3 regions of the Citricoccus sp. genome follow, and region 1 is predicted to be linked to each of the others. Evidence: riboswitches for the same ligand, from Rfam matches in the RefSeq annotation. Region 1 holds a riboswitch; each other region holds the start of a gene.

Region 1 (2,256 bases):
TGAACGACGACGACGGCACGCGCCTGTGCGCCCCGGTGGACATGGTCACGGGGCCGGGCAACATCTACGTGGCCGCGGCCAAGCGGGCGCTGCTCGGGACCATCGGGATCGACGCCGAGGCCGGTCCCACCGAGATCGCCGTGCTGGCCGATGCCACGGCGGACGCGGAGTGGGTCGCGGCCGACCTGATCAGCCAGGCCGAGCACGACCCGATGGCCGGTTCGGTGCTCATCACCACGTCCCCGGAGCTGGCCCGGGACGTGGTGGCCCAGGTCCAGGAGCAGGTGCCGGGGTCGTTCCACGAGGAGCAGGTCCGTCAGGCCCTGACCGGTCCGCAGTCCGGGATCCTCGTGGTGGACACCCTGGCCACGGCCATCGCGGTGGCCGATGCCTACGCCGCCGAGCACCTGGAGGTGCACACCGTGGACGCGCTGGCCACCGCGCGCCGGATCCGCAACGCCGGGGCCGTGTTCGTGGGACCGTACTCCCCCGTGCCGCTGGGCGACTACTCCTCCGGGTCCAACCACGTGCTGCCCACCGGCGGGTCCGCCCGGTACTCCTCGGGGCTGAACACGGTCAGCTTCCTGCGGCTGCAGCAGCTGATCCGGTACTCCGAGACCGGGTTGAAGGAGTTGGCATCGAACATCTCGGCACTGGCCGGGGCCGAGGGGCTGCCCGCCCACGGGGAGGCCGTGGCCCGGCGTTTCCGGTAGCCCCCGGTCACCGCCGGGTGCCGTCCCGCGTCGGCGGCAACCGGCTCCGCAGCACGTGACGGAGGTCACCGTCACAGGCGTTCACATCCGCAGAAGGCCTTTGACCCGTCGCCCCGGCCGTCGTTACGCTGAACCCAGAATCACGAGTTCCCGCTGTTACAGCCCTGGCTTGCGGGACGGCAACCCTCTTCACGCAGTAGTGGGGTGCTCCAGGTGATGATTCGGCCTTCCGGGCAAGCCGGCGGGCAAGTACCGCGTCTGAAGCAGGTACCGGAGGGGCACCGCCCGAGGTCACACTGTGGATGCGCCCTCGAACGGAGGACTGACATGACCGCCCTGGCCACCATCGACCTGAGCCGCACCGCCACCCTGGACACCGACCTGTCCGCCCAGACCCTGCGCTCGGCCTTCTCCCACTTCCCCTCCGGCGTCGCCGCGCTGTGCGGCCTCGCCGATGACCAGAAGGAGGGCCTCGTGGCCTCGTCCTTCACGGTGGGGGTCTCCCTCGAACCGGCACTGGTGTCCTTCGCCGTGCAGAACACCTCCCGGACCTGGCCGCGGCTGAAGCGGGCCGAGCGCATCGGGATCTCGATCCTCGCCGAGGGCCACACCGACGTCTGCCGCCAGTTGGCCTCCAAGGACGGGGACCGCTTCGAGGGCCTGGGCGTTCGCGCCTCGGACCGGGGCGCCCTGTTCCTGGACAACGCCGCGCTGTGGCTGGAGACCTCCGTCTACGCGGAGGTCCCGGCCGGCGACCACCACGTGGTCCTGCTCGAGGTCCACGGCGTCCACGACCACTCCTCCGAGCACGAGCCGCTGGTCTTCCACCGTTCGGCCTTCCGCAACCTGCGCACCGCCGAGGGCAACCAGTAACCGGCCCACCCGTATCCTGGTCCGCATGCCGAACGCCCCGCAGCCACCGAGCCAGGTCCGCCTGGACGCCTGGCTGTGGGGCATCCGCATGTACAAGACCCGCTCGGCGGCGACGGCGGCCTGCCGGGCCGGCCACGTGCGTCTCAACGGCCAGCCGGCCAAGGCGGCCCAGCCGGTCAAGCCCGGTGACACCATCCGGCTGCGCCAGCCGGGCCGGGAGAGGGTCCTGGAGGTCACCGGCCTGCTGGCCAAACGGGTCGGGGCCGCCGAGGCGGTGCGCCACTACGTCGACCACTCGCCGCCGCTGATCCCCCGGGAACTGCTGGCCGTCCCCCAGCGCGATCGCGGCGCAGGGCGCCCCACCAAGCGGGACCGCCGTCAGATGGACCGGCTCCGCGGCCGGGATCCTCAGCCCTGAGGAAGCGAAGCGGACCGAAACAGACTCAAAAACCGAGTAGGGCGGCGCCCGATGACGTGGTCGTCGGCAGTGCACGTCGGGTAGTGCCTACTAGTGCCCCATTCACAGCCCTCTCATAGGTTGGGGTGCTACCAGTCCACCCCGGGCTGGATCCAGCGGACGAAGGATCTTCTGATGCAGCACACGACCCCCCTCTACCGACGCACGCCGGCCATCACCGGGATGGCAGCCCTGGGCCTGGTCACGACGGTG
Region 2 (2,256 bases), on a different contig from region 1:
CGAACCCCTCCTCGAGGTCCGCCAGGATGTCATCGATGCTCTCCACGCCCACCGAGAGCCGGACCAGGCCGGGGGTGACACCGGCGGCGCGCTGCTCGGCCTCCGTCAACTGGGAGTGCGTGGTGGAGGCCGGGTGGATGACGAGCGAACGGATGTCGCCGATGTTGGCCACCTGGTGGTGCAGGCGCAGGGCGTCCACGAACCGCGCGCCGGCCTCGCGGCCACCGGCGATCTCGAAGGACACGAAGCCGCCGGCGCCCTGGGGCAGGTACTGCTGCGCGCGCTCGTACCAGGGGCTGGATGCCAGGCCCGGGTAGATCACGGCCTCGGCCTGGGCGTGGCCGTCCAGGTAGTCGGCGACCCTCTGCGCGTTGGCCACGTGACGCTCCATCCGCAGGGACAGGGTCTCCAGGCCGAGGTTGAGCAGGAAGGCGTTGAACGGGCTGATCGAGCTGCCGAAGTCGCGCAGCAGCTGCACGCGGGCCTTCAGGATGTAGGCAAGGTTGGCCCCGAGGATGCCCCCGACACCCAGGTCCCGGGCGAACACCAGTCCGTTGTAGCTCTCGTCCGGGGTGTTGAAGCCCGGGAAGCGCTCCGGCTGGGAGGCGTAGTCAAAGGTCCCGGCGTCCACGATGACCCCGCCCATGGCCACGGCGTGGCCGCCGAGGTACTTGGTGGCCGAGTGCACGACCACGTCCGCGCCGTGCTCGATCGGCCGCAGCAGGTAGGGGGTGGCCAGGGTGTTGTCCACGATGAACGGCACGCCGGCGGCGTGGGCGACGTCGGCGATGCCCCGCAGGTCCGGCACGTCCCCGCGCGGGTTGCCGAGGGACTCGGCGAACAGCAGCTTCGTGGTGTCCCGGACGGCGCCCGTCCACTCCTCCAGGTCGTCCGGGTCCTGGACGAAGGTGGTGGTGATGCCGATCTTGGCCAGGGTGTGCTTGAACAGGTTCTGGGTGCCGCCGTAGAGGGAGGCCGAGACCACCACGTGGTCCCCCGCACCGGCGAGGTTGAGCACGGAGAAGGTGGTGGCCGCCTGCCCGGAGGCCAGCAGCAGGGCGCCCACCCCGCCCTCGAGGGCGGCGATCTTGCCCTCCACGGCCTCCTGGGTCGGGTTGCCGATGCGGGTGTAGATGGGCCCGAGGTCCTTCAGGGCGAACCGGTCGGCGGCGACCTCGTGGGAGGGGAAGTCGAAGGAGTTGGACTGGATGATCGGCAGCGCGGTGGCGCCGAAGGGGTTGACCTCCGGGATGCCGGCGTGCACCTGCCGGGTCTCGAAGCCCCAGTTCGCGGCGGAGTCCGTGGCGCCGGCCGGGTCGGTGTCCGGGGTGGCCTGGTTCGGGGTGTCAGTCATCGACATGGCTCCTGTATCCGTCCAGGGCCACCCGGTGGCATCACGGTGCCGTGAAGCATGCCGCGCCGTGGTGGCCCGCGCTTGCAGGTGCCGGTCGACACCCGCCTGGTCCTCACCCGGGGCACCCCACCGCGAGCTGGAGGGTTGCCGGCCAGCAAGCCGGGGCTCGATGCTGGCGCTCATGACCTGCGCCCAGTCTGCCAGATCGGTGCGAGCGGGTCATCCCGTTCGGTCACAGTGTGACCGCGGCCCCGCCGGAGTGTGATCTGCGCAACTTTTCAAGTGAGGGTAACCTAAGCGATCTCCGCCACGGGGAAGTGGGACGATATGGGCATGATGCGCCTTGATCACGTCTCGTACGCCGTCGGCCCCGAAGAGGGCCTCCCCGCCGCGGTGGCCCGGATCGCCGATGCCCTGGGCATCGAGCGAGTCAAGGGCGGGGTCCACCCCCGCTTCGGCACCCGCAACGCCATCTTCCCGTTGCGCAAGCACCAGTACCTGGAGGTCGTCGAGGTACTCGACCACCCCTCCTCCGGCAAGGCCCCGTTCGGACAGGCCGTGCGCGCCCGCTCCGAGATGGGCGGCGGCTGGATGGGCTGGTGCGTGGCCGTGGACGACCTGGCCCCGTTCGAGGAACGGCTCGAGCGCCAGTCCGTTCCGGGCAACCGCAAGTTCCCGGACGGCCGCGAGCTGACCTGGCGCCAGATCGGCATCAAGGGCCTCATCGCCGACCCGCAGGTGCCCTACCTGCTGCGCTGGGATGACGGCATGGAGGAGCTGCACCCCTCCCGCGCCGCGGAGCCGCAGGCGGAGCTGTCCTCCATCACGATCGCCGGATCGCGGGACCGGGTGCGGGGCTGGCTGGGACTGGACGACCCCGAGCAGAGGGTCGAGGACCTCAA
Region 3 (2,256 bases), on a different contig from region 1:
GTGTTGGTCTCCAGGTCTTTCAACGGGGTCTCGGGAGGGTAGACACGGCCGTCCGGGTCGACCAGGGCGGCGTGGGCCAGGTAGCCCTCCACGGAGGCGTACTCCTCGTACTCGGCCAGCGTGCGCCGGGCCTGCTGCTCCGTCTCGCCGATGACGAAGCTCAGGCCCTGGAAGAACTTGATGTCCTCCGGTGCCCGGCCGGCCTCGACGGCGCGGCGGCGGGTGTCCTCGATCTGCTGGCGGGCGATGTCCGGGGTCGCCGCGATGAGGAACACGGCCTCGGCGTTGCGGGCGGCGAAGTCCCGGCCGGAGGCGGAGGATCCCGCCTGGTACAGCAGCGGTGTCCGCTGCGGGGACGGTGAGGGCAGGTGCGGGCCCTCCACCGAGTAGCGCCGGCCCTCGTGGTGGATCTTGTGGACCTTCGCCGGGTCCGAGTACCGGGAGCCCTGCCGATCCTTGACGACCGCTCCCTCGTCCCACGAGCCCTCCCAGAGCTTGTAGGCGACGTCCACGTACTCCTCGGCCCAGGCGTAGCGCTCGGCGTGGTCGGTCAGCCGTGGCAGGCCGAAGTTGCGTGAACCGTTGTCCTGGGTCCCGGTGACGATGTTCCAGGCGATCCGGCCGTTCGAGATGTGGTCGAGCGTGGAGAGCTGGCGGGCGAACTGGAACGGGTGGGACTGGAAGACGTTGGAGGTGGTGGCCAGGCCCAGGTGCTCGGTCACCACGGCCAGCGCGCCGAGCAGCACGGTCGGGTCGTTGGAGGGGATCTGCAGGCCCTCGTTGACGTACACGGAGTAGTCGGCGTCGGCGTCGCCGTAGTGGCCGACGACGTCCGCGAAGAACATGGCGTCGAACCTCGCGGCCTCGAGGGTGCGGGCCAGGTCGATCCAGGTGCGGACGTCGGTGAACTCGGCCTGCCCGGCGTCGGGGCGACGCCACTGGCCGTGGTGGATGTGACTGGTGGTGTTCATGACGAAAGCGTTGAAGTGCAGGGGCGTGCGGGCGATGGGGGCCATGGTGTCTCTTCCCGGTCGGTGGCACTCCGGGGATGCCCGGAACGCACCGGGGCGCGCGCAGGCGGCCTCGATGCACCGGGCGGGGTGCCGTACTTGCCGGTCACGGGTGCGTGCCGGCCGAATCATCACCTGGAGCACCCCACTACAGCGAGAGGGTTGCTGTCCGGTCAGCCAGGGCTTATGGCCGGATCTCGTGATTCCGTTACCGAGCGTAGACCCCGGCGCCGGTCCCGCCAAGGGATCCGCCGGCACCGGTTAACGTCCCGTCATCCCCGGCCGGGGCGAGGGCCACCGGGTCCTTCCATGACGCCGGGGGGACATACGGCGACATCTGCGCGGGCCGGGCACGCGAAGGCCCCCGCCGTGCGGTGCACGACGGGGGCCGGTGGCGCAGGCCAGGACCGTGGGTCAGGCGGAACCGATGCGGTAGGACCGCGACGGCGGGGTGGCGTTGACCTCCCACTCGCCGATGATCCGCGCGCGGTAGATGAGCGGATTGTGGCTGGCCAGCACGCGCGCGTTGCGCCAGTGCCGGTCCAGGCGCCTCGACTGGCTCGTGGCCGAGGCCCCGCCCACCTCGAACAGCTGGGTCGCGGCGGCCAGCACGTTCTTCGCGATCACCTGCTGGGCCTGGTAGACGCGGACGTACAGGGCGTTGACGTCCTCCTCCGGCAGCACCTCGCCCCCGGCCTCGCGTTCGAGGATTCCTCCCAGGGCGGTGACCACCGCGTCGAGCGCCACGCGGGAGGCGAAGGCCGCCGAGGAGAGCTCACCGACCACCTGCAGCACCTGGGCGTCGTCACGGGGCAGTTCGGTCACCCCGTGACTGAAGGACCGGCGCCGGCCGCGTACGTAGTCCCCGGCGTCACGCACGATCGCCTCGGCGATGCCCGTCAGGGTCGCCAGGTGCAGGAACTGCCAGGACGCCTGGCCGGTGGCCACGCGGGTGCCGTCGTCCAGGCCGGAGGTGTAGACCTCCTCCGGGTCGACCGGGGTGTTGTCGAACACCGTGGTCCCCGAGGCCGTGAGCTGCTGGCCGAACCCGTCCCAGTCGTCCAGGAGCCGGACACCGGGGGCGTCCGCGGGCACGGTCGCGGCGATCTCCTCACCGCGGGCGTCGACCGCCGCCACGATGATCCAGTCCGCGTACAGGGACCCGGTCGAGTAGTACTTGGTGCCGTTGAGCCGCCAGGTGCCCTCGGCGTCCTGCACCAGCCGGGTGGTCCCCTCCCCCACCGCG

Evidence for each region. A riboswitch is a leader RNA that binds a small molecule or an ion and turns the genes downstream of it on or off. The one in region 1 is predicted to bind S-adenosylmethionine.
Region 2: linked by a shared signal. The riboswitch ahead of PLJ28_RS01150 (O-acetylhomoserine aminocarboxypropyltransferase/cysteine synthase family protein) and the one ahead of PLJ28_RS04635 (flavin reductase family protein) in region 1 are both predicted to bind S-adenosylmethionine.
Region 3: linked by a shared signal. The riboswitch ahead of PLJ28_RS05440 (LLM class flavin-dependent oxidoreductase) and the one ahead of PLJ28_RS04635 (flavin reductase family protein) in region 1 are both predicted to bind S-adenosylmethionine.

What each region holds. Positions count from the first base shown of each region.
Region 1 covers NZ_DAOMPX010000008.1:38,890-41,145, reverse strand. Annotated here, with positions in the region: gene hisD (histidinol dehydrogenase) at 1-713, shown strand, start outside; SAM riboswitch class IV at 852-971, shown strand; gene PLJ28_RS04635 (flavin reductase family protein) at 1,041-1,586, shown strand; gene PLJ28_RS04630 (RNA-binding S4 domain-containing protein) at 1,612-2,004, shown strand; gene PLJ28_RS04625 (hypothetical protein) at 2,179-2,256, shown strand, end outside.
Region 2 covers NZ_DAOMPX010000002.1:6,004-8,259, forward strand. Annotated here, with positions in the region: gene PLJ28_RS01150 (O-acetylhomoserine aminocarboxypropyltransferase/cysteine synthase family protein) at 1-1,354, opposite strand, end outside; SAM riboswitch class IV at 1,427-1,541, opposite strand; gene PLJ28_RS01155 (VOC family protein) at 1,682-2,256, shown strand, end outside.
Region 3 covers NZ_DAOMPX010000010.1:44,029-46,284, reverse strand. Annotated here, with positions in the region: gene PLJ28_RS05440 (LLM class flavin-dependent oxidoreductase) at 1-1,016, opposite strand, end outside; SAM riboswitch class IV at 1,101-1,215, opposite strand; gene PLJ28_RS05435 (acyl-CoA dehydrogenase family protein) at 1,425-2,256, opposite strand, start outside.